DNA from 2 places in the Stenotrophomonas sp. 28608_Sma genome. Region 2 is predicted to be linked to the other one. Evidence: predicted binding sites of a transcription regulator. Region 2 holds the regulator's gene; the other holds the start of a gene.
The links. Region 2 encodes HrcA, which represses chaperone genes, less so after heat shock. Its sites were predicted from a motif close to TTNGCACTCNNNNNNNNNGAGTGCNAA; they were not measured.
Positions count from the first base shown of each region.

Region 1: a site for HrcA is predicted at 4,206-4,232, ahead of ACZLHH_RS21325 (co-chaperone GroES). Genes of this name have one in related genera too.

Region 1 covers NZ_CM151308.1:4,512,663-4,524,962, forward strand. Annotated here, with positions in the region: gene ACZLHH_RS21305 (LLM class oxidoreductase) at 1-232, opposite strand, end outside; gene ACZLHH_RS21310 (glutathione S-transferase family protein) at 246-881, opposite strand; gene ACZLHH_RS21315 (LysR substrate-binding domain-containing protein) at 1,128-2,051, shown strand; gene groL (chaperonin GroEL) at 2,141-3,790, opposite strand; gene ACZLHH_RS21325 (co-chaperone GroES) at 3,872-4,159, opposite strand; gene ACZLHH_RS21330 (endonuclease) at 4,517-6,307, shown strand; gene cutA (divalent-cation tolerance protein CutA) at 6,376-6,714, shown strand; gene ACZLHH_RS21340 (protein-disulfide reductase DsbD domain-containing protein) at 6,711-9,092, shown strand; gene ACZLHH_RS21345 (TlpA family protein disulfide reductase) at 9,089-9,652, shown strand; gene ACZLHH_RS21350 (PepSY domain-containing protein) at 10,299-12,300, shown strand, end outside.
Region 2 covers NZ_CM151308.1:1,961,376-1,973,675, forward strand. Annotated here, with positions in the region: gene ACZLHH_RS09245 (outer membrane protein assembly factor BamE) at 1-130, opposite strand, end outside; gene fur (ferric iron uptake transcriptional regulator) at 234-641, shown strand; gene ACZLHH_RS09255 (SGNH/GDSL hydrolase family protein) at 700-1,944, opposite strand; gene ACZLHH_RS09260 (LysR family transcriptional regulator) at 2,042-2,959, shown strand; gene recN (DNA repair protein RecN) at 3,081-4,742, opposite strand; gene hrcA (heat-inducible transcriptional repressor HrcA) at 4,858-5,922, shown strand; gene grpE (nucleotide exchange factor GrpE) at 5,986-6,501, shown strand; gene dnaK (molecular chaperone DnaK) at 6,684-8,606, shown strand; gene dnaJ (molecular chaperone DnaJ) at 8,761-9,885, shown strand; gene ACZLHH_RS09290 (AraC family transcriptional regulator) at 9,986-10,783, opposite strand; gene ACZLHH_RS09295 (MFS transporter) at 10,856-12,055, shown strand.

The DNA of each region.
Region 1 (12,300 bases), 2.5 Mb from region 2:
ACATCGGATCGAACAGCGGCACGTCGCGCACCCATGCCGCGGCAAAGCCGTGGCGATCGATCTGCTCCACCCACCGCCCCTGACCCTGCAGCACGCTCATGTCGCCCTGGTAGAAACGCAACGGCAGGTAGATGCCCAGCGTCAGTGCATCGGCACGGAACATGCGCTGGTAGCCCGGGTGCATGGCAAAGGCCGGCGCCGACGCGCCCCGCATCGCAATGGAATCATTCATCTGCATGGCCTCCTTACGGTCCGGTGGCCGGTTCGGGCAGCTGCACGCCGCGCTGTACCGCAGGGCGTGCTGCAACCCGCGCGTACCACGCATCCAGATGGCGATGCCGCGACAAATCGATGTCGATGATGCGGGAGATGTGCAGCCAGCCGAAGTGGGCGATGTCGGCAATCGAGTAGTGATCGCCAGCCAACCACTCGCGTCCCTGCAGACGCTGGTCGAGTACGCCGAACAGGTCGTCGCTCAGGCGGCGGTAGCGTTCGATTGCCGCGGAATCGGGCTGTTGTGCGAAATGCTCGAAGTGCACGCGCTGGCCGAGGATCGGGCCGACGCTGGCGGCATGGAACAGCAGCCAGGTCAGCGTCTCCCAGCGCGCAACCGGTTCGGAAGGCAGCAACGCATTGCCCTGTTCGGCCAAATACATCAGGATCGCCGCCGACTCGAAGACAACGATGCCGCGCGCGCGATCTTCCAGCACGGGAATGCGGCCATGCGGGTTGAGCCGCAGGAAGTCGGGATGGCGATGTTCACCATCGGCGATGTGGACGTGGTGAAGGTGATAGGGAAGACCCAGTTCTTCCAGTGCGATGGTGGCCTTGAAGCCATTGGGAGAACTGTCGGAGTACAGGTGCAGCGAAGGTTCGTTCATGGGAATCCTGGACGGCAGGGAGCGACGGCATGCATCGGCCGTTGAAGGTGGCCGGGCGATGCGGGAACGGGCGCTGCAGCAGCCGTGCAGGCAGTCTAGGAAAGGCCTGCGTCGCGGGGAAACGATGTCTCCTGCACGGGGAGTTGAGCGGGGCTCAACGTGCGCGACGCGCGCGCGACAGCCTGCAGTGCGGTCGATATGCTGTCGCAGCGCGGCGCGTGCCGACGCGGTTACAGGAGAGTTGAGATGGGTGCGGTGCTGCCGCTGCTGGGCCTGCGGGCCTTCGTTGAAACCGGCCGACATGGCAGCCTGACCGCCGCCGCCGATGCGATGGGGGTGACACCTGGTGCAATCAGCCAGCAGCTTCGACAGCTGCAGGAGCGGCTGGGCGTGAGCCTGTTCGACCGCACCCGGCATGGCGTGGTGCTCAGTGCAGCCGGCGCGCGCGTGTATCCGGAGCTGCTGCAGGCCTTCGATCAGATCGCACAGAGCCTGCAGACACTCGAACGCTGGGAAACACGGTGCACGCTACGCATCAGCGCGGCACCGAGCTTCGCCGCACAGTGGTTGGCGCCGCGACTGGGCGGGTTCAGTGCGTTGCATCCGCAGGTGGACGTGCAGCTGGACTCGAGCGCGGCGTTGGTCGACCTGCGCCGCGAGGGGGTGGACATCGCGATCCGTCATGGACTGGGCCGCTACCCTGGCCTGCATGCCGAGCACCTGATGGCACCGGTACTGCTGCCGGTGGCCAGCCCTGCGCTGCTGGCCAGCGCGCCTGCCGTGGGTACAGTGCAGGATTGCCTGCAGCTGCCGCTGCTGCAGGACGCCGACCGCAGCGACTGGCGGCTGTGGTTCCAGGCACTGGATCTGCCCGTCGATGAACGACTGGAGCGCGGCCCTGCGTTCGATGACGACCTGTTGCTGATCCGCGCGGCGGTGGCCGGGCAAGGCATCGCCCTGGTGCGCGACATCCACGCGGCCGAAGAACTCGCCAATGGCCGGCTGCAGGTGGTGATCGACCAGCCCTGGCCACAGGCCTTCGCCTACTACGCGGTGACGCGTGCGGACGGCGAGGCCAACGCGGCGATACCTGCTTTCATGACCTGGTTGCATGCAGCACTGATGACGCCGCAGGCAGCAGGCACACACACCCTGCAGGACGCAGGATGAGCCGCTCGGAAAGCGATGCCATTGCAGCCGGCCACAAAAAAACCCCGCCTTGCAGCGGGGTTTTTCATTGCGGGGTGAACGCGGGGGACTTAGAAGTCCATGCCGCCCATGCCACCCATGCCGCCCATGCCACCGGCGCCGCCCATGGCCGGCTCGTCCTTCTTCGGAGCTTCGGCAACCATGGCTTCGGTGGTGATCATCAGGCCAGCGATCGAGGCCGCGTTCTGCAGCGCCGAACGGGTCACCTTGGTCGGGTCCAGGATGCCGAACTGCAGCATGTCGCCGAACTCGCCGGTGGCGGCGTTGTAGCCGAAGCTGCCGGTGCCTTCCTTGACCTTGTTGATGATGACCGACGGCTCGTCGCCGGCGTTGGCCACGATTTCGCGCAGCGGGGCTTCCATCGCGCGCAGGGCGATCTGGATGCCGTGGTTCTGGTCTTCGTTGGCGCCCTTCAGGCCGGCCAGCGCGGTGACCGCACGGACCAGGGCAACGCCGCCGCCCGGGACCACGCCTTCTTCAACGGCTGCACGGGTGGCGTGCAGGGCGTCGTCGACGCGATCCTTCTTTTCCTTCATTTCGATTTCGGTCGAAGCGCCGACCTTGATCACGGCAACGCCGCCAGCCAGCTTGGCAACGCGTTCCTGCAGCTTCTCGCGGTCGTAATCCGAGGAGGTGTCCTGGATCTGGGTCTTGATCTGGCCGACGCGTGCGTCGACGGCAGCCTTGTCACCCACGCCATCGATGATGGTGGTGTTTTCCTTGGAGACCTGCACCTTCTTGGCGCGGCCCAGGTCCTTGATGGTGGCCTTTTCCAGCGACAGGCCCACTTCTTCGGAGATCACGGTGCCGCCGGTCAGCACGGCCATGTCTTCCAGCATCGCCTTGCGACGGTCGCCGAAGCCCGGCGCCTTGACGGCCACGACCTTGACGATGCCACGGATGGTGTTGACCACCAGGGTGGCCAGCGCTTCGCCTTCAACTTCTTCGGCAACGATCAGCAGCGGCTTGCCGGCCTTGGCGACGCCTTCCAGCACCGGCAGCAGGTCACGGACATTGGAGATCTTCTTGTCGTGCAGCAGGATGAACGGGTCATCCAGGTCAGCGGTCTGCGACTGCTGGTTGTTGATGAAGTACGGGGACAGGTAGCCGCGGTCGAACTGCATGCCCTTGACCACGTCCAGCTCGTTGTCCAGGCCCGAGCCTTCTTCAACGGTGATCACGCCTTCCTTGCCGACTTCCTTCATCGCGTCAGCGATGATCTGGCCGATCGACTCGTCCGAGTTGGCCGAGATGGTACCGACCTGGGCGATCGCCTTGTCGTCGGCGGTCGGCTTGGAGATGTTCTTCAGCTCGGCAACGGCGGCCACGACGGCCTTGTCGATACCACGCTTCAGGTCCATCGGGTTCATGCCGGCGGCAACAGCCTTGGCGCCTTCGCGGATCAGGGCCTGGGCCAGCACGGTGGCGGTGGTGGTGCCGTCGCCCGCGTCGTCGTTGGTGCGCGAAGCAACTTCCTTCACCATCTGCGCGCCCATGTTCTCGAACTTGTCAGCCAGTTCGATTTCCTTGGCGACGGAAACGCCGTCCTTGGTGATGGTCGGAGCACCGAAGCTCTTTTCCAGCACGACGTTGCGGCCCTTCGGGCCCAGGGTGGCCTTGACGGCATTGGCGAGAACGTTGACGCCGCGCACCATGCGCGAACGGGCGTCTTCACCGAAACGAATATCCTTGGCAGCCATTGCAATTACCTCATTGGTAGCGCCGGACCATGCCCGGCGGCTGGGATTTGGGAATCAGGTTGAAACAGGTCGCGCCGAGGCTCAGCCGATGACGGCGAGCACGTCGTCTTCGCGCAGGACCTTGTACTCGACGCCTTCGCTCTTGTACGAGCTGCCGGCGTACTGGCCGTAGATGACCTTGTCGCCGACCTTCAGCGACGGAGCGCGCACGCTGCCGTTGTCCAGCGGCTTGCCCGGGCCGACGGCCACGACTTCACCCTTGGTGGACTTTTCCTTGGCCGAATCCGGAATGACGATGCCACCGGCGGAGATTTCGTCGGCTTCGATCGGCTTGACCACAACGCGGTCGTGCAGCGGCTTGATGCTCATGAGAGACCTCTTAAGTTATTGATTGGTCTGAAAAAGTCTGGCGATGTTAGCACTCACCCCAGGTGACTGCCAGCATTGCTCGCGAAAAAGCCCGATGAATCGGGAGCAGGACAGAGATGGAGCTGGCCCCGGACCTTTCAAGGCCGCTCGCGGAAAAAATTTCACTGCCCCGGGCCCACTCGATCTGCGCCCATGTGAAGGCCTGGATGCCGGTGCAACGCGGCAACCCTGTCTCTGGAATCCTCGACTTTTGGTGACTCGCGTCGCACTGTCAGATATCTGACGTTCATTTACGACAAAGTGTCACTGGATCGGCCTTAGGCTCGGCCGCGCATTCCCAATCACAAGGAGTAGTCGATGCGATTGCTGTCCCCGCTTGCCGCCGCCTGCCTGCTGGCGCTGGCCGCCGCGCCGGCCCAGGCCGAAGTCTTCATCAACGAACTGCACTACGACGACAGCACCGCCGCCGGTGACGTCGGCGAAGCCATCGAAGTGGTCGCTACCGCGGGCGAGGACCTGTCCGGCTACCGCCTCTATCTCTACAACGGCAGCAATCCTTCAGCCGCCACGGTCTACGCCAACAATCCGGTCCCGGCCGGCACCGCCGCGGGTTGCGGCAGCGCCACCCTGGCCGTGGTCAGCTACCCGACCAACGGCCTGCAGAACGGTCCGAACGACGGCATCGCCCTGGTCGATGCCAGCGGCAAGGTGGTCCAGTTCCTCAGCTACGAGGGCGCCATCACCGCCTCCGGTGGCCCTGCCGCCGGCATGACCAGCCAGAACATTCCGGTGGCCGAGACCAACAGCACGGCCCCGGGCACCTCGCTTCAGCTGACCGGCAGCGGCAGCCAGTACGCCCACTTCACCTGGGCCGAATCGGCCAGGCAGACGTTTGGCAGCTGCAACAACGGCCAGACCTTCAGCGGGGGTGGCACCCCGGGCCCGAACACGCCGCCGTCGGTCTCCACCACCACCCCGGCGCAGGGCAGCAGCACCTTCCCGGCCGCCGCCGACCTGGAAGTGGTGTTCAGCGAGACGGTGAACCTGGCCAGCGGCGCCTTCGCCCTGAGCTGCGGCACCTCCGGCAGCGTGCCGCTGACCTACCCGGCCAGCGGCCGCAGCGTGAAGCTGTCCACCAACACCGCGCTGGTGGCCGGGGAAGCCTGCCGCTTCGACATCCGCGCCGCGCGCATCACCGACCTGCAGGGGGCGCACCCCGCCGCCGACAGCCGCATCGCCTTCACCGTGGCCAGCACCGGCGGCAATCCGGACCCGGGCAACCCGGGCGTGCCGGCCGGTTACTACTCCAAGGTCAATACCAGCAGCCCCAGCCAGCTGCGCTGCTCGCTGCACGCCACCATCAAGGGCCACACCGCCTACCCGTACAGCGGCTCGGGCACCAGCACCTGGACCATCCTGGAAATCGCCGACGAGGATCCGAACAACAGCGGCAGGATCCTGGATGCGTACCGCAACCGCAGCTACGCCAAGGTGACCGACCGCGCCGGCAGCGGCGGCGGCCTGAAGTACAACCGCGAGCACACCTGGCCGAACTCGCTGGGCTTTGCCAGCACCACCGGCGACAAGGGCCTGCCGTACGCGCCGTACACCGACACCCACATGCTGTACCTGACCGACGCGCAGTGGAACGCCGACCGTGGCAACAAGCCGTTCGGCAAGTGCGACGCCAACTGCGGCGAACGCGCCACCGAGGCCAACAACGGCCAGGGCGGCGGCAACGGCGGCTACCCGGGCAACTCCAACTGGGTGCGCACGCCGGACGGCAACACCGGCACCTTCGAGGTGTGGGGCAAGCGCAAGGGCGACATGGCGCGTGCGGTGATGTACATGGCGATCCGCTACGAGGGCGGCAAGGATGCGGCCACCGGCCAGTCCGAGCCGGACCTGGAGCTGACCGACGACCGCAGCAGGATCGTCAAGACCAGCAGTTCGCCGGCCTACATGGGCCTGCTCTCGACGCTGATCGACTGGCACCTGTCCGATCCGCCGGATGATGCCGAGCGTGCCCGCAACGACGTGATCTACAGCTTCCAGGGCAACCGCAACCCGTTCATCGACCACCCCGAGTGGGCGACCCCGGGCCTGTTCACCTCGGCCAAGCCGGCCTCCTGCCAGCTGGCCAACTGACCGCGCAACGCAGCGGTCCGCTGCCGCCGCCGGGCCCTGACCCGGCGGCGGCCCTATACTCGACGGTCATGTCGACCGTCGATCCCGTCCTGCTGCTGTTGACCACCTGCCCGGACCGGGCCAGTGCCGAGCGCATCGCGCACGCGCTGGTCGGCGAGCGCCTGGCCGCGTGCGTGACCCGCCTCGATGGCGCGCAGTCGACCTACCGCTGGCAGGGCGAGGTGACCACCGACGCCGAGCTGCAGCTGCTGGTGAAAACCACCGCGAGTCGCGTCGATGACGCGATTGCCCGGATCGTCGAACTGCATCCGTATGAACTCCCGGAGTGCATTGCGGTCGAAACCCGGGCCGGCCTGCCGGCGTATCTGGACTGGATCCGGGCACAGACCCGGGAGGACACTGATTGAAGACTCTGTTTGCGCGTGGCGCCGCCTTGTGCGCCCTGTTGTGGCTCTCGCTGCCGGCCTTCGCGCTGGATGAGAAGGACCTGCTGCCGGTGGACCAGGCGTTCGCGCTGACCGCCAGCGCCCCCGAACGGGGCCAGGTGCAACTGCAGTTCAAGATCGCACCGGGCTATTACCTGTATCGCCACCGCACCAGCGTCAAGGCCGACCCGGCCTTCAATGCCGGCGCGCTGCAGATGCCCAAGGGCGACAAGCACCACGACGATTTCTTCGGCGAAGTCGAAACCTATCGCGAACGCCTGCAGGCCACCCTGCCCGGCACGCCGACCGACGCCGCCGGCACCATCAGCCTGGAAGTGCGTTACCAGGGCTGCGCCGATGCCGGTGTCTGCTACCCGCCGCAGAAGCGCGTGGTGCAGGTCACCCTGCCGGGCGCCGGTGCGGCGGCCGCGGGGCCTGCCGCGCGTGCCGGTGCCGCAAGCCCGTTCAACAACCCGCTGGCCGGTGCCGGCAACAGCGGTGGCCTGCGCCTGCCGGGCGCGGCCAACAACAGCCAGGCGCTGCCGCTGCCGTCGGAGCAGGCGTTCGGCTTCGACGCCATCGCCAGCGACGGCAATACCCTGCTGCTGCGCTTCAGCCCGGCGCCGGGCTACTACCTGTATCGCGACCGCACTTCGGTGAAGCTGGACGGCAGCACCGGGGTGCTGGCCGACAAGCTGCGCTGGCCTGCCGCACAGTCGCATCGCGACGAACACTTCGGCGATGTCTCGGTGTACTTCAACCAGGTGGAAGTGCCGCTGCCGCTGCGCCGCTCCATCGCCGATGCGGTCGACAGCACTCTGGTGGTGACCTTCCAGGGTTGCCAGACCGATGGCATCTGCTACCCGCCGATGACCCGCCGGGTGAAGCTGTCCATTCCGGCCGGCAAGGTCAGCAGCAGTGCCGACCAGGCGCCACCGCGCAATGAGGTGATCAGCCCGCTGCCCGCTGCCAACGGCGCACCACGCGAAGCCGCCAACGGCGCACCGCTGCGCCTGCTGCCAACCGTGCCCAATACGGATGCAACGACCCCTGCTGCAGGTGACGGCACCGCCAGCAGTGAGTTCGCCGCCGATGCACAGGGTGACAACGCGCTGCGCACGCGACCGCCGGTGACCACGCCGAATCCGGACCGTTCGTTCGTATGGGTCCTGCTGCTGGCGCTGGCCGGTGGCCTGGTACTGAACCTGATGCCCTGCGTGCTGCCGATCCTGTCGCTGAAGGTCCTGAGCCTGGCGCAGAGTGGCGAAAGCCCGCAGCGCGCGCGCAGCCATGCCCTCTGGTACACGCTGGGCGTCTTGGTCGCGTTCGCGGTGATCGGTGCGTTGATGGTTGGCCTGCGCGCGATCGGCAACGCCGTCGGCATCGGCTTCCAGCTGCAGCACCCGGGCGTGGTGGCGGCGCTGGCCTACATCATGTTCGCGGTGGGCCTGAGCCTGTCCGGCGTGTTCACACTGGGCGGCGGCATCGGCAACCTCGGCCAGTCGCTGGCCAGCCGCAGTGGCCCGGCCGGTGATTTCTTCACCGGTGCGCTGGCCTGCGTGGTCGGCAGTGCCTGCGTCGGCCCGTTCATGGGCGGCGCGATTGCCTACGCGTTCATTGCCCCGCCGCTGAAGGCGATGACCGTGTTCCTGTTCCTCGGCCTGGGCCTGGCCCTGCCGTTCCTGCTGATCGGCTTCGTGCCGGCGCTGGCGCGCCGCCTGCCCAAGCCGGGCCCGTGGATGGAAACGCTCAAGCACGTGCTGGCCTTCCCGATGTATGCCACCGTGCTGTGGCTGCTGTGGGTGCTGGGCAAGCAGCGCGGCGTGGACGGCATGGCGCTGGTGCTGGGTGGCCTGCTGCTGCTGGCCTTCGGTCTGTGGCTGTTTGAACGCAACCGCTGGACCGGCTCGCGCGCCGTCACCCTGCTCGGCGTGCTGCTGGCGATCGGTGCACTGGTTCCGGCCTGGGGCGTGACCCAGCTGGCAGCGCCGGCGCGTGCCGCACAGGCGGCCACTGACAACGTGGTCGAATACTCGCCGCAGCTGCTGGATCGCCTGCGCGCCGACAACCGCGTGGTGTTCGTGAACATGACCGCCGACTGGTGCGTGAGCTGCAAGGCCAACGAGCGCGCCGTGCTGTCGCGCCCAGAGTTCAAGGAACTGCTCAAGCGCACCAACGCGGTGTACATGCGCGGTGACTACACCAACGTCGATCCGCAGATCACCACGTTCCTGGAAGAGCACAAGGCCGTGGGCGTGCCGCTGTACGTGGTGTACGGCCCCGGCGCACCGCCGACCGTGCTGCCGACCCTGCTGACCCAGGCGGTGGTCGAGGAAGCGCTGCTGCGCACCGCACGATGAAATGGCAACGGCCAGCGCTGCTGTGGACAGCGGTGCTGGCCGCCGGCCTCGGCCTGTGGGCCGGGCATCGATTGGCTCCCGCGCCGGCTGCGCCTGAGGCCATGCCAGCGGCGCCTGCGGTGGCGGCGGTGGCACCCGCCCTGCAGGTCGGCGACAGCCTGCCCGCGCTGTCGCTGCCCGATCTTGAAGGCCGACCGCTGGACCTGCGCCAGCACGCTACCGGCCGCCCGCTGTTGATCAATGTCTGGGCCAGCTGGTGCGCGCCCTGCGTTGAAGAAATGCCTGAACTGGCGCGCTTTGCCCACACCCAGGGCGATAACGGTGTGCAGGTTCTTGGCCTGGCGCTGGATACGCCGGAAGACGTGCGCGGTTTCCTGCAGCGGGTACCGGTGGATTACCCGATCGTGATCGAGACACCCGGGCCACGCGATGCCAGCGTGCAGCTGGGCAATACGCAGGGCCTGCTGCCCTACAGCGTGCTGTTCGATGCACAGGGCCGGCTGGTGAAGGCGAAGCTGGGGCCGTTTGCCCACGGCGAGATCGACAGCTGGGTGAAGTGAGGGTGTTTTTTGCAGGGCTTGCAGCCCTGCACCCTGCTCAATGCAACGCAACGGCAACAGCCAAAGCCAAAGCGGGCATTCCGTGGGATGGCGGGACGGTATCGGAGTGCGGGGACGCTGCAAGTACATCCCTGTAAGCTTGGCAGCCGCATCCATGCGGCTGACACCCCGCACTCCGACACCGCCCCACCTCTGACAGATCTTCGCGGCTGTTGGTAGGTGTCGACCTTGGTCGACACATCTGTCAGATATCGAATGAAATTCCGGGGTCAGATCCGTTTTCCTGCGGAAAACGGATCTGACCCCAAAAGTATTTCCGACAGATCGCAGGAAACTGTCGAAGGCGGGGTGGGTCCGGTTGAGGGGGCGTGAGCGCCATGGATGGCGCGACCGAGGCTACATGGACGTATTCACGCCGTCCCCCGCAACCGGACCCACCCCGCCTCCTCACAGGAAACCCGCTGTTGCTTCGGCTGTTGCTTCTGAGGTTGCCGGCCAGCGGCCGGCACTACCGCGGGTGCCGGGCGCCGCCCGGCCGATATCCCCTGCTTGACCGCAGCCGGGGCGCCACGGAGAATTCCGCGACTAATTCTCATTTGCTGTTGCGCAGGATGCGGGCGGCAGCCTTCCAGGCCCTCCTCCTTCGATGTTCAAGAACGTCCTGTTCCAACTGCACTGGCTGCTGGGCATCACCGCCGGTGCCGTGCTGGCCGTGATGGGCCTCAGCGGCGCCGTGCTGTCCTTCGAGGATGAACTGCTGCGGGCGGCCAATCCCGGCTTCGCCGAGATCGCCGAGCACCATGCCGACGGCCAGCTTCCGCTTGAACTCAGCGAACTGGTGCCGCTGCTGCAGGCCGGCAGTGATCGCCCCCTGCAACGCCTGCGCGTGGATGCCACCGGGCAACGGCCCTCGGTGGCGCGCTTCGCTGGCGGCAAGGAACACTGGGTCTACTTCGATCCGTACACCGGCGAGCGCTTCAGCGCCCTGCGCGGGCAGGCGTTCTTCGATTTCGTCGAGGATCTGCATCGCCACCTCGCCGCCGGCGAGCGCGGCAAATGGATCACCGGCAGTTGTGCCATCGCGCTGCTGTTCTTCACCCTGTCCGGGCTCTACCTGCGCTGGCCGCGGCGCTGGTGGCACTGGCGCAGCTGGCTGGCGGTGGAATGGAAACGCAGCGGCCGTGGCTTCCTGTGGAGCCTGCACTCGGTGGTCGGCACCTGGGTGCTGCTGATCTACCTGATGAGTGCGCTGACCGGCCTGTGGTGGTCCTTCGACTGGTATCGCAGTGCCGCCAACACCCTGCTGGGCGTCGCACCGGCCGCCAGGCACAAGGTCGCCACCGACGACGCCCTGAACCTGGAACGCATCGAAGCCACGCTGTACGCACTGCCCGGCGTGCGCACCGGCTACATCGACCTGCGCCTGCCGGAGAAGCCGGGGCAGGCACTGAACGTGCGGGTGATGGCCGGTGATCCGTCGCAGCGCGGCGGCCAGCATGACCGCGCGCATGATCTGCTGCAGCTGGACCCAGGCACGGGGGGCACGCTCGATGCCCGCCCCTATGCGCGCCAGGGCGCCGGCGCGCAGCTGGCCACCAGCGTGTTCGCGCTGCACTCGGGCAGCTACTTCGGCGTGCCCGGGCGTGTCGTGGTGATGCTCAGCAGCCTGGGCATGAGCCTGTTCTTCATCACCGGCTGGATGCTCTACCTGGACCGCCGCCGCAGCCAGCGCGCCGCGCGTGACCTGCGCCAGTCGCTGCCAGCAACGCCTGCCGATGGCGGTGGTACGCCGTGGCTGGTGGTGCATGCCAGCCAGAGTGGACTGGGAGAACAACTGGCATGGCGCGCCGCCGCGCAGCTGCAGGCGTCCGGTCATGCGGTGCAGGTGCTGCCACTGGCCCGCGTCGATGCCGCGCAGCTGGCACGCACCGCGCAGGTGCTGTGGGTACTGAGCACCTTCGGCGACGGCGAGCCACCGGATGCGGCGCGAGGCGCTGCACGACGGCTGATGGCACAGACACTCGACCTGTCAGGCCTGCAGTTTGGACTGCTGGCGCTGGGTGACCGACAGTACCCGCACTACTGCGGCTTCGGTCGCCAGGTTGATGGCTGGCTGCTCGGCAACGGCGCGCGCCCGTTGTTCGACCGCATCGAAGTCGATGCCGCCTCGGTAGCGGCCTTGCGCCAATGGCAGCTGCAGCTGGGCGCGCTGACCGGCATCGTCACCGATGACAGCGTGCTGCCGGCGGCCACGCAGATGCATGAGTGGCGGCTGCTCGGCCGCGACCGGCTCAATCCGGGCAGCATCGGTGGTGCCATCTGGCGCATCCGTCTTGCGCCACCGGCCGACGTGCAGTGGCAGGCGGGCGACATCCTGCATATCGCGCCCCGGCACAACGCACGGCACGCCAGCGCCGTGTTGAAGGCACAGGGGTTGGATCCGCTGCAGCCGCTGCTGGTGGACGGCCACCCACGCACCCTGCTGGCGCTGGCCAGTGAACGCGAGCTGCCCGAGGCCGACGCCGCGCTGGCAGTGCAGGATGCCTGCCTGTGGCTGTCCGGATTGCCAACGCTGCCCGGACGCGAATACTCCATCGCCTCCTCCACGAGTGATGAAGTGGTGGAACTGGTAGTGCGCCTGGTGCATG
Region 2 (12,300 bases):
TCTGCCCGACCTGCAGCTTGGCCACGGCATCTTCCCGGATCAGGTTGCCCTGATAGATGGGTTGCTTGTAGATGATGCCGCACCCGGTGGTGGACAGGGCGACGGCGGCGACCAACAGGAGATTGCGCATCGGGACTGGCGGTTGGGGAAATCAAACCGATGATACACTCCCGGCGTGCCACCGCGACCCAATCCGAGGCAGCTGGCGCTAAATCGCCAATGAACGGAGACCTATGGAAACCCACGACCTGCGAAAAGTCGGCCTGAAGGTGACCCATCCACGGATGCGGATCCTGGCGCTGCTTGAACAGCGCAATGCCCAGCACCACATGACCGCCGAAGACATCTACCGCCAGCTGCTCGAGCATGGCGACGAGATCGGCCTGGCGACGGTCTACCGGGTGCTGACCCAGTTCGAGGCCGCCGGCCTCGTGCTCAAGCACAATTTCGAAGGCGGCCAGGCCGTCTACGAGCTGGACCGTGGCGGCCACCACGACCATATGGTCGACGTGGACAGCGGCAAGATCATCGAGTTCGAAAGCCACGAGATCGAGGAGCTGCAGCGCAAGATCGCCGCAGACCACGGCTATGAGCTGGAAGAGCACTCGCTGGTGCTCTACGTGCGCAAGAAGCGCAAGTAAGCCGTTCGGGCCAGCTGGATGCGACGAAACCCCGGGCCTGCCCGGGGTTTTTCGTTGCTTACGGCAGATCCACGCCATGTGTGAGGGGCCCCATCAACACCTCCAGATCCACCGCCTCGGCCATGGCCCGGTTACCCGCATCGCCCGGATGCAGGTGGTCGCCGGAGTCGTAGGCGGCGGCCATCCGTGACGGATCGGCCGGGTCGCGCAGCGCCGCATCCAGGTCGATCACCGCATCGAACGGGCTGTCGCTGCGCAGCCAGGCATTGAGCTGTTGGCGCAGTGCTTCCTTCTCCGGCTGGTAGTAGTCGTCCAGCGGCGTGCCGGGCAGGGCGCCGGCGAACGGTGTCAGGGTGGCGCCGAGGATGCGTAGACCCCGCCGATGGGCCTGCTCGGCCAGGGTGCGATACCCCGCCTGCAGTTCGGCCAGCGTGGGCCGGGCCTGGTTCCGGGCGAAGGCGGTGCCGGGCCAGCTGATGTCATTGATGCCGATCAGCACGACTACGCTGACCACGCCTGGTTGATCCAGCACGTCACGCCGGAAGCGGGCCAAGGCGGATTCGCCCATGCCATCGCGCAGCAGCCGCCCCCCGGAAATACCGGCGTTGACCACGGCAACGCCCCGCGGTGCCAGACGCGCCGCCAGATGGTCGGTCCAGCGCTGGTCCTGATCGAGGCTGGCGGTGGCACCGTCGGTGATCGAATCGCCGATCACCACCACGCTGCGTGCGCTGGCCGCCGCCTCGACCTCGATGCCAGCCAGGAACAGGCGGGCAGTGGTGCTGCTGGCCCCGCTCAGAGCCTGGGCCAGGCTCTGGTCGCCGGGCGCAATCCAACTGGTCTGGCGCCCGTCCCAGTGGAAGGTCTGCAGTGGCGTCGGCCCCGGCACAAAGACATTGACCTGCAACGCCTGGCGGTCATCCGTGGCCACCGCTAGTGGATCGCTCAGCCGTTCCTGACCGGGCTCGATCGATACGCCGGGCTGGCCGTCGAAACTGAGCGGCTGCGGGGTGACACCCGCGTGTGCAGCCACGCTGGCCGCCCCGATCCGCAGCGGCTGGGTGCCGTAGGCATTGCTCAGCCGCACCCGCAGCCGGGGCCCGCCCAGGCTGATGCGCGCGGTCTGGCGGAAGGTCTGGTCCTGCAGCGTGGCCGGAACCAGGGTCGGGAACAGGAAATCGGCGCCCCAGACCGGTTGCGGACTGGCCTGCCAGCTGGCGACCCAGTGCGGGGCCGGGGCGGCACTGGCTGCGCTGGAGAGGGTGATCAAGGCGGTCGCGGTGAGCTGGCTGAGGCGGTTCATCGGGCAATCCCGGGAGGAGGGAGGGCCATGGTGATTCTCCGTCGATCTGTGAACTAGACTGCGCATGGATAATCATCTGTGAACTGGATTCATCGCCATGGCGCGACCCGACATCAACCGATCCGGCGAACTGGAAGTGTTCGTGCGGGTGATCGAGACCGGTGGCTTCTCTGCCGCCGCCCGCACCCTGGACATGACGCCGTCGGCAGTCAGCAAGCTGGTGGCCCGGCTGGAGCAACGGCTGGGTACGCGCCTGCTGCAGCGCTCCACCCGCCAGCTGCAGCTGACCCCGGAAGGCTGCGCGTTCTACGAGCGCGGCCTGCGCGTGCTGGCCGACCTGGAGGAGGCCGAGCGCTGCGCCAGCGCCCATGCCGAGCCGCGCGGACGCCTGCGGGTCAATTCCAACGTGCCGTTCGGCCAGCATTTCCTGTTGCCGCTGCTGCCGGCATTCCTGGAGCGCAATCCGCAGGTGGGGGTGGATCTGACCTTGAACGACGAGGTGATCGACCTGCTTGAGCAGCGCACCGACGTGGCGGTGCGGGCCGGCCCGCTGAAGAGTTCCAGCCTGGTGGCGCGACGGCTGGGTGCGACGCGGATGATGATCGTGGCCGCGCCAGCCTACGCGCAGCGGCATGGACTGCCGCGCAACGCTGAGGAGTTGATGTCGCACAACCGTCTGGACATCGGCCATGCGCGTGCGATGCAGGGCTGGCCGCTGCTGCAGGACGGACGCGAGCGGATGGTGCTGCCCAGTGGCAATGCCCGCGCCAGCAATGGCAACGCGCTGCGGCAGCTGGTGCTGGGCGGGTTGGGCCTGGCGCGGCTGGCGACCTACCAGGTGCAGGAGGACATCGCCGCCGGACGCCTGCTGCCGGTGCTGGAAGAGGCCAATCCCGGTGACCTGGAAGAGGTCCATGCGGTGTTCCTGGGGCAGGGTGGCTACCTGCCGCTGCGGGTGCGCGCCTTCCTCGATTTCCTGGTGGAAACGGTGGATCTGGCGCGGCCACGGGGGTAGTGCCGACCGCTGGCCGGCAACCTCATGATCTTCGTTCACCTGTGTTGGGTTGCCGGCCAGCGGCCGGCACTACCTCGCGCGTTGTAGATCCACGCCATGCGTGGATAACCGCGAACAGGCCTCAGACCTGCAGCAGCTTGCGGGCGGCGGCGCGCGCTTCCTTGCTCACTTCCACGCCGCCGAGCATGCGCGCCAGCTCTTCCTCGCGCGCCTTGCTGTCCAGCTTTTCCACCGCGCTCTGGGTCATGCCTTCCACCGGCGCCTTGCTGACCCGGTAATGCGCGTGGCCCTTGGAGGCGACCTGCGGCAGGTGGGTCACGCACAGCACCTGGCGCTTCTCGCCGAGCGCGCGCAGCTTCTGGCCGACAATGTCAGCCACTGCACCGCCGATGCCGGAGTCGACCTCGTCGAACACCATGGTCGGCACCGCATCCAGGTCCAGCGCAGCCACTTCAATGGCCAGCGAGATACGTGACAGTTCACCGCCCGAGGCGACCTTGCGCAGGGCGCGCGGCGGCTGGCCGGCGTTGGCCGCGACCAGGAATTCCACGCGTTCGGCACCCTGCGGATCGGGCTTGCCGGCGTCCTGTGGCTCCAGCTCGATCAGGAACTGGCCGCCGCCCATGCCGAGCTCGGCGATGATGCCGGTGGTGGTGGCCGACAGTTCGGCAGCGGCGCTGCGACGGCTGGCGGTCAGCACCTCGGCCTGTACGCGCCAGGCCGCAGCGGCCTTGTCGATTTCGCCGGCCAGGCGCTGCAGGCGTTCGTCGGCGCCGCGCAGCTGTTCCACTTCGGCATGCATGCGCTCGCGCTGCGCGCCCAGCTCGTCCATCGGCACGCGGTGCTTGCGGGCCAGGTCGTGCAGGCGGCCGAGACGACGCTCGTTCTCCTCGAACTGCTCCGGGTCGGCGTCGAGGTCGTCATGCACGCGGTCCAGCAGCGACAGGGCTTCGTGCAGCTGGATCGAGGCGTTCTCGATCAGGCCGTCCACCTCGCCCAGGCGCGGGTCGTGTTCGATCAGGCGCGACAGCTCGTGGCGCACCTGCTGCAGCAGGTCCAGCGCGGAACTGCCGTCGTCGCCATTGAGCTGGTTGCTGGCCGCCTGGCAGGCGCTCAGCAGGGCGCTGGCGTGGGCCTGGCGGCGGTGGCTGGCACCGAGTGCGACGATCGACTCCGGTTCCAGATCTTCGCGGTCCAGTTCGCGCAGCTGGTGCTCCAGGAAGCCGATCCGGTCACTGACGTCGCCCTGTTGCGACAGCGCCAGCGATTCATCGACCAGAGCCTGCCAGGCCGCGGCGGCGCGGCGCACCTGGCGGCGCTCGTTCTCGTTGCCGGCATAGGCATCCAGCAGGGCCAGCTGCGACGGGCGCGTCAGCAGGGCCTGCTGTTCGTGCTGGCCGTGGATCTCCACCAGCAGCGAGGCCAGGTCGCCCAGCTGGGCCAGGGTCACCGGGCGGCCATTGATCCACGCCCGCGAACCGCCATCGGCGCGGATCACGCGGCGCAGCTGGCACTGTTCCTCGTCGTCCAGCTCGTTGTCGGCCAGCCACTGGCGCGCGGCCTGCAGCTGGTCCAGCGCGAATTCGGCGGAAAGCTCGGCGCGCGCGGCGCCATGGCGGACCACGCCACTGTCGGCGCGCAGGCCGGACAGGAAGCCCAGCGCGTCGACCATCAGCGACTTGCCGGCGCCGGTCTCGCCTGAAACCACGGTCATGCCTGGCCCGAACTCCAGTTCGGTGGCGCGGACGACGGCAAAATCCTTGATCGAAAGATGTCTGAGCATGGGTAAGGGGGTATCAGCAGCCGCGCAACGCTAGCACGCGGGCGAGGGAGGTCCAATGACTTGCCAAGGTGATGCGCCGCCATTATCTAGTGTCCGTGTCTCACAGGTTGATTCCATGCACGGTTCTCCCGACCAGCTTGCCCCGCGTGCGCGCCATCTGCTGCGCACGCTGATCGCGCGTTACATCCAGGACGGTGAGCCGGTCGGCTCGCAGACGCTGGCGCGCGTGGCTGGCCTGGAGGTCAGCCCGGCCACCATCCGCAACATCCTTGGCGACCTGGAAGACCTGGGGCTGCTGGCCTCGCCACACACCTCGGCCGGGCGCATCCCGACCGCGCATGGCTATCGGGTGTTCGTCGACAGCCTGCTGCAGATGCAGCCGCCGGGCGAGGGCGAGCTGGCCCGGTTGCGCCAGGAACTGGCCAGCGGCGGCAGCACCCAGGCCCTGCTCGGCAGCGCCTCGGAGCTGCTGTCGGCGATGAGCCACTTCGTCGGCGTGGTCAGTGCGCCGCGGCGCGAGCAGTTCGCCTTCCGCCAGATCGATTTCGTGGCGCTGGACGGGCGCCGGGTGCTGGCGATCCTGGTGTTTGCCGACAACGAGGTGCAGAACCGCGTCATCGAGACCCGCCAGGAGTTCGCGCCGGGCCAGCTGGAGCAGGTCGCCAACTACCTCAATGCCCATTTCGCCGGCCTGCCGATGGCCGAGATCCGCACCCGCCTGCTGCTGGAGCTGCGCGATGCCCGTTCCGAGCTGGAGCAGCTGCTGGCGCACAGCATCGAACTGGCCGAGCAGGCCCTGCAGCCGGCCGCCGACGACATGCTGGTGGCCGGCCAGACCCGGCTGATGGGGGTGCAGGACCTGTCGGACCTGGAGCGCCTGCGCGAACTGTTCGAGCTGTTCTCCAGCAAACGCGAGATCCTGCAGCTGCTGGAGCGGACCATCCAGGCCCCGGGGGTGCGCATCTTCATTGGCGAGGAGACCGGGATGATGCCGTTGCAGGGGGTCTCGCTGGTCACCGCCCCGTACACCGCCAATGGCCAGGTACTGGGCGTGCTGGGCGTGATCGGCCCCAAGCGGATGGCCTACGACCGCATGATTCCGCTGGTCCAGGCCACTGCCGATGTGCTCGGCGCGGCCTTTTCACCGGCCGGACGCACTCCCGGAACATCCGACGCTTGAAACGCAGCATCCCGCCCACACTAGGGTGGGTGGAGGCGGAGATTGACCGCCAGGGACCCAGACATGAACCACGAACATCCAGATATCGAATCCCAGCAGACTGCCGCCGATGCGGCCGCCGCCGCCGGCGTCAACGACGAAGTGGAGCGCCTGCGCGCCGAAATCGAACAGGTCAAGGCCGATGCCCTGCGTGAGCGCGCCGACCTGGAGAACCAGCGCAAGCGCGTTGCCCGTGACATCGAACAGGCCCGCAAGTTCGCCAACGAGAAGCTGCTGGGCGATCTGCTCCCCGTGTTCGACAGCCTGGATGCCGGCCTGAAGGCCGCCGGCGACGACCCGCACCCGCTGCGCGAAGGCCTGGAGCTGACCTACAAGCAGCTGCTGAAGGTGGCCGCCGACAACGGACTGGTCCTGCTGGACCCGATCGGCCAGCCGTTCAACCCGGAACACCACCAGGCTATCAGCCAGGTGCCGACGCCGGGCGCCGCCCCGGGCAGCGTGGTGACCGTGTTCCAGAAGGGCTACCTGCTCAACGAGCGCCTGCTGCGGCCGGCGCTGGTGGTGGTGGCCGCCGATTGATCGGCCGGGCCGGGCTTTGCCCGGTCCCGGTTGTGCCAGGCCATGCCTGGCAAGGTTTTCCAGGCGCTGAACACAGCGTTCGGGAGACGGCTTGAATGTTCCACGAGCCTCCCCCACATCGTATTCATCCACCGGTCGAACGGCCGGACTGACACCAACAAGCATCCTCAGGAGTCTCCCCCATGGGCAAGATCATTGGTATCGACCTCGGCACCACCAACTCGTGCGTGGCGATCATGGACGGCGGCAAGGCCCGCGTCATCGAGAATTCGGAAGGCGATCGCACCACCCCGTCGATCGTCGCCTACACCAAGGACGGCGAAGTCCTGGTCGGTGCCTCGGCCAAGCGCCAGGCCGTGACCAACCCGAAGAACACCTTCTACGCGGTGAAGCGCCTGATCGGCCGCAAGTTCACCGACGCCGAAGTGCAGAAGGACATCGCGCACGTCCCGTACAGCATCCTGGCCCATGACAATGGCGACGCCTGGGTGGCCACCAGCGACGGCAAGAAGATGGCTCCGCAGGAAATCTCGGCCAAGGTGCTGGAAAAGATGAAGAAGACCGCCGAGGACTTCCTCGGTGAGAAGGTCACCGAAGCGGTCATCACCGTGCCGGCCTACTTCAACGACAGCCAGCGCCAGGCAACCAAGGACGCCGGCCGCATCGCCGGGCTGGACGTCAAGCGCATCATCAACGAGCCGACGGCGGCCGCGCTGGCGTATGGCCTGGACAAGGGCGACAACAAGGATCGCAAGATCGTGGTGTACGACTTGGGCGGCGGCACCTTCGACGTCTCGGTGATCGAGATCGCCAACGTCGACGGTGAAAAGCAGTTCGAAGTGCTGGCCACCAACGGCGACACCTTCCTGGGTGGCGAAGACTTCGACAACCGCGTCATCGAGTACCTGGTTGAAGAGTTCAACAAGGACCAGGGCATCGACCTGCGCAAGGATCCGCTGGCCCTGCAGCGCCTGAAGGATGCTGCCGAGCGCGCCAAGATCGAGCTGTCCAGCGCCCAGCAGACCGAAGTGAACCTGCCGTACGTCACCGCTGACGCGTCGGGTCCGAAGCACCTGAACATCAAGCTGACCCGCGCCAAGCTGGAAGCCCTGGTGGACGACCTGATCAAGAAGTCGATCGAGCCGTGCCGCGTCGCCCTGAACGATGCCGGCCTGCGTTCGAGCGACATCAGCGAAGTGATCCTGGTCGGTGGTCAGACCCGCATGCCGAAGGTGCAGCAGGCGGTGACCGAGTTCTTCGGCAAGGAACCGCGCAAGGACGTCAACCCGGACGAAGCCGTGGCACTGGGTGCGGCGATCCAAGGCGGCGTGCTCGGCGGCGACGTCAAGGACGTGCTGCTGCTGGACGTGACCCCGCTGTCGCTGGGCATCGAGACCATGGGCGGCGTGTTCACCAAGATCATCGAGAAGAACACCACCATCCCGACCAAGGCCTCGCAGGTGTTCTCCACCGCCGAGGACAACCAGTCGGCCGTGACCGTGCACGTGCTGCAGGGTGAGCGCGAACAGGCCCGCTTCAACAAGTCGCTGGCCAAGTTCGACCTGTCCGGCATCGAGCCGGCCCCGCGTGGCCTGCCGCAGGTGGAAGTGTCCTTCGACATCGACGCCAACGGCATCCTGCACGTGTCGGCCAAGGACAAGAAGACCAACAAGGAACAGAAGGTCGAGATCAAGGCCGGTTCGGGCCTGTCCGAGGAAGAGATCGCGCGCATGGTCGCCGACGCGGAAGCCAACCGCGAAGAAGACAAGAAGTTCCAGGAACTGGTGCAGGCCCGCAACCAGGCCGACGCCCTGATCCACGGCACCCGCAGCGCCATCACCGAGCACGGCAGCAAGGTCGGCGGCGATGTCATCGGCAAGGTCGAGGCGGCGCTGGCTGACCTGGAAACCGCGATGAAGGGCGACGACAAGGCACAGATCGAAGCCAAGTCGAAGGCACTGGAAGAAGCTGGCCAGTCGCTGTTCGCCGCTGCTTCGGCCGACCAGGGCGGTGCCCCGGGTGCCGACGCCGGCAATGCCGGCAAGGCGCAGGACGACGTGGTCGACGCCGAGTTCACCGAAGTCAAGGACGACAAGAAGTCCTGATCCGGACCGACACGGGACGCTGGCCATCAGCGTCCCGTTGTCGCATCAGGGTCCTGACCGCCCACCGGCGTGTCGGGGCGCCCGACGCAAGAGCGGACCTGGTTCCGCTCTTCCGCTTTGACGAATCCCGACTTTCCGGAACCCGATTCACGATATGAGCAAGCGCGATTATTACGAAGTGCTGGGCGTTGCCCGCACCGCCACCGACGACGAGCTGAAGAAGGCGTACCGTCGCTGCGCGATGAAGTTCCACCCGGACCGCAACCCGGGTGATGCGGCGGCCGAAGCCTCCTTCAAGGAGTGCAAGGAAGCCTACGAAGTGCTGTCCGACGGCAACAAGCGCCGCATGTACGACAGCCATGGCCACGCCGCGTTCGAGCACGGCATGGGCGGTGGCGGTCCGGGCGGCCCGGACATGAACGATATCTTCGGCGATATCTTCGGCAACATCTTTGGCGGTGGCGGCGGTGGTCCGCGCCAGGCCCGTCGTGGCGCCGACATCGGCTACGTGATGGAGCTGGACCTGGAAGAGGCCGTGCGCGGCGTCGAGCGCCGCATCGAGATCCCGACCCTGGCCGAGTGCGGCGACTGCGATGGCAGCGGCTCCGAAGACGGCAAGGTCGAGACCTGCAATGTGTGTCATGGCCGCGGCCAGGTGCGCATCCAGCGCGGCATCTTCGCCATGCAGCAGGCCTGCCACAACTGCGGCGGCCGCGGCCAGATTATCGCCAAGCCCTGCAAGACCTGCCACGGCAATGGCCGTGTCGAGGAAGACAAGGTGCTGTCGGTGAAGGTGCCGGCGGGCGTCGATACCGGCGACCGCATCCGCCTGCAGGGCGAAGGCGAGGCCGGTCCGGCCGGTACGCCGCCGGGCGACCTGTACGTGGAAGTGCGCGTGCGCGAGCATGCGATCTTCCAGCGCGATGGCGACGATCTGCACTGCGAAGTGCCGATCCGCATCTCGCAGGCGGCACTGGGTGACACCGTGCGCGTGGCCACCCTGGGCGGCGAAGCGGAGATCCGCATTCCGGCCGAGACCCAGACCGGCAAGCTGTTCCGCCTGCGCGGCAAGGGCGTGCGTTCGGTGCGCAGCCGCAGCGAGGGCGACCTGTACTGCCGCGTGGTGGTGGAGACTCCGGTTAACCTCACCCCTGAGCAGCGCAAGCTGCTGGAACAGTTCGAAGCCACCTTCGTCGGCGAGGAAGCGCGCAAGCATTCGCCGAAGTCGGCCACCTTCATGGATGGCGTGAAGGGCTTCTGGGACCGGATGACGTCCTGAGTTTTTCCATGGAAGCGTAGAACGGTAGCGCCGGGCCATGCCCGGCGTTGTCGTTTGTGGTGTAGTAGATCCACGCCATGCGTGGATGCCGTTCAAAGGATCATCGGAAGAAGGCCGCCGGCGTCTGCCCCAGCTGCCGCTTGAACATGCTGGTGAACGCGCTGGGGCTGTCGTAACCCATCGCCAGCGCGACATCGATGACCTTGTCGCCGACCGCCAGTCGCTCCAGGGCGGCCAGCAGCCGCGCCTGCTGCCGCCACTGCCCGAAGGTCATGCCCAGTTCACTGGCGAAATGACGCTGGATGGTTTTCACGTCCACCTGCAGCGCCTGCGCCCAGTCCTGCAGGGTGGCGTCGTCGCCGGGATGTTTCTGGATGTGCTGGCAGATCCGCTGCAGGCGCGGGTCGGAGGGCGAGGGCAGGTGTAGCGGCAGCACGTCCATGCGGTGCAGCTCGTCCAGCAGCAGGCGCACCACGCGGCCGTCGCGGCTGTCATCCACATGCGCGGTCTCGATCAGGCTGGCGGCGAGCAGCAGCTCGCGCAGCAGCGGCGCTACCTGTACCGCGAACGCCTCGTCCGGCAGCTGCGGCGCGAAATCCGGTTCCACGTACAGGCTGCGCATATGCACCTCAGCGATGCAGTCCACCGCATGGGCCATGCCGGCCGGCACCCAGATCGCGCGGGTCGAGGGCACCACCCAGCGGCCGCCGTCCGCACGCACCACCATCAGTCCGGACATGGCGAACACCAGCTGGTGACGGCGATGCCGGTGGGGCGCGATGTGGGTGCCGGGTTTGTAGTGGCGGGCGCGGCAGGTCACCGGGCGGTGTACCGGAACCTCGTTCCACGGTGCAGTCTCGCGGACCGGGCAGGGAGTGTCCTTTTTGCGATATGCCATGACCCGAACGCGGCAGAAGGGAGGGGGAGGCCACCGTAGCATGCGTGGCTCGCCCCCAACCTGACTGTGTCCATGTCGACCCTGGCTTCTCCCGCAACGACCTCACGCCCGGTGGCCCCCGGCGTGCTGGCAGCCATTTCCACCTCGCATGTCGTCAACGACATGATGCAGTCGCTGATCCTGGCCATCTATCCGGTGATCAAGGGCGGCTTCAATCTCAGCTTCACCCAGATCGGTCTGATCACGCTGACCTACCAGCTTACCGCCTCGATCTTCCAGCCGTTGATCGGCATGGCCACCGACCGTCGCCCTGCACCGTACTCGCTGCCGATCGGCATGGCCTCGACCCTGTGCGGCATGCTGCTGCTCGGCTTCGCACCGAACTACGCGGTGGTGCTGATGGCTGCGGCGATGGTCGGCATTGGCTCGGCCATCTTCCATCCGGAAGCCTCGCGCATCGCGCGACTGGCCTCGGGCGGCCGTCACGGCTTCGCGCAGTCGGTGTTCCAGGTGGGTGGCAATTTCGGAACAGCGCTTGGCCCGTTGATCGCCGCCGCAGTGATCGTGCCGTATGGCCAGCACGCCGCATCGTGGTTTGCCGGTGCTGCCCTGATCGGCATCGCATTGCTGACCTATGTCGGCCGCTGGTACGCGTTGCATCTGGGTACGCCTCGACCGGTCAGCACGGCTGCGATGGCGCCGCGGCATCCGTCTCGCACCGTGGCCAAGGTGCTGGCGATCCTGCTGGTGCTGATCTTCAGCAAGTACTTCTACATGGCCAGCATCGGCAGCTACTTCACCTTCTACCTGATCCATCACTTCGGCATTCCGGTGGCGCAGGCCCAGCTGCATCTGTTCGCGTTCCTGGTGGCGTCCGCCGCCGGCGGCTTCCTTGGTGGCCCGCTGGGTGACCGCATCGGCCGCAAGCCGATCATCTGGACCTCGATCCTGGGCGTGGCGCCGTTCGCACTGATGCTGCCACATGCCGATCTGCTGTGGACGACCGTGCTGGCGGTGCTGATCGGCTTCGTGCTGTCGTCGGCGTTCTCGGCGATCGTGGTGTACGCGCAGGAGATGATGCCGCACCGCATCGGCATGGTGTCCGGCCTGTTCTTCGGCTTCGCCTTCGGCATGGGCGGGCTGGGTGCTGCCGTGCTCGGCCTGCTGGCGGACAAGACCAGCATCGAGTACGTCTACCAGTTGACCGCGTTCCTGCCGCTGTTGGGTATCGTGGCGGCGTGGCTGCCACCGTCGCGGCCTGCTGCTCACTGAGGGGGTGGGGTTTGCAGGGCTTGCAGCCCTGCACCTGCTGAAGCCAAGGCAACGTCAACATCAACAGCAGAAGCGGGCTATCCGTGGTTGGCGGGGTGGGTCCGGTTGAGGGGGACGCTGCAAGTCCCCCTCCGGGGCCCGGCCCAGCCGCTGGCGGCTGTGCGTTCGGGCGCTTGCGAAGCAATGCTTCGCAAGCAAAGCGCCCTCACCCATGTAAGCTCGGTCGCCGCTTGCTCGTGTGCGCA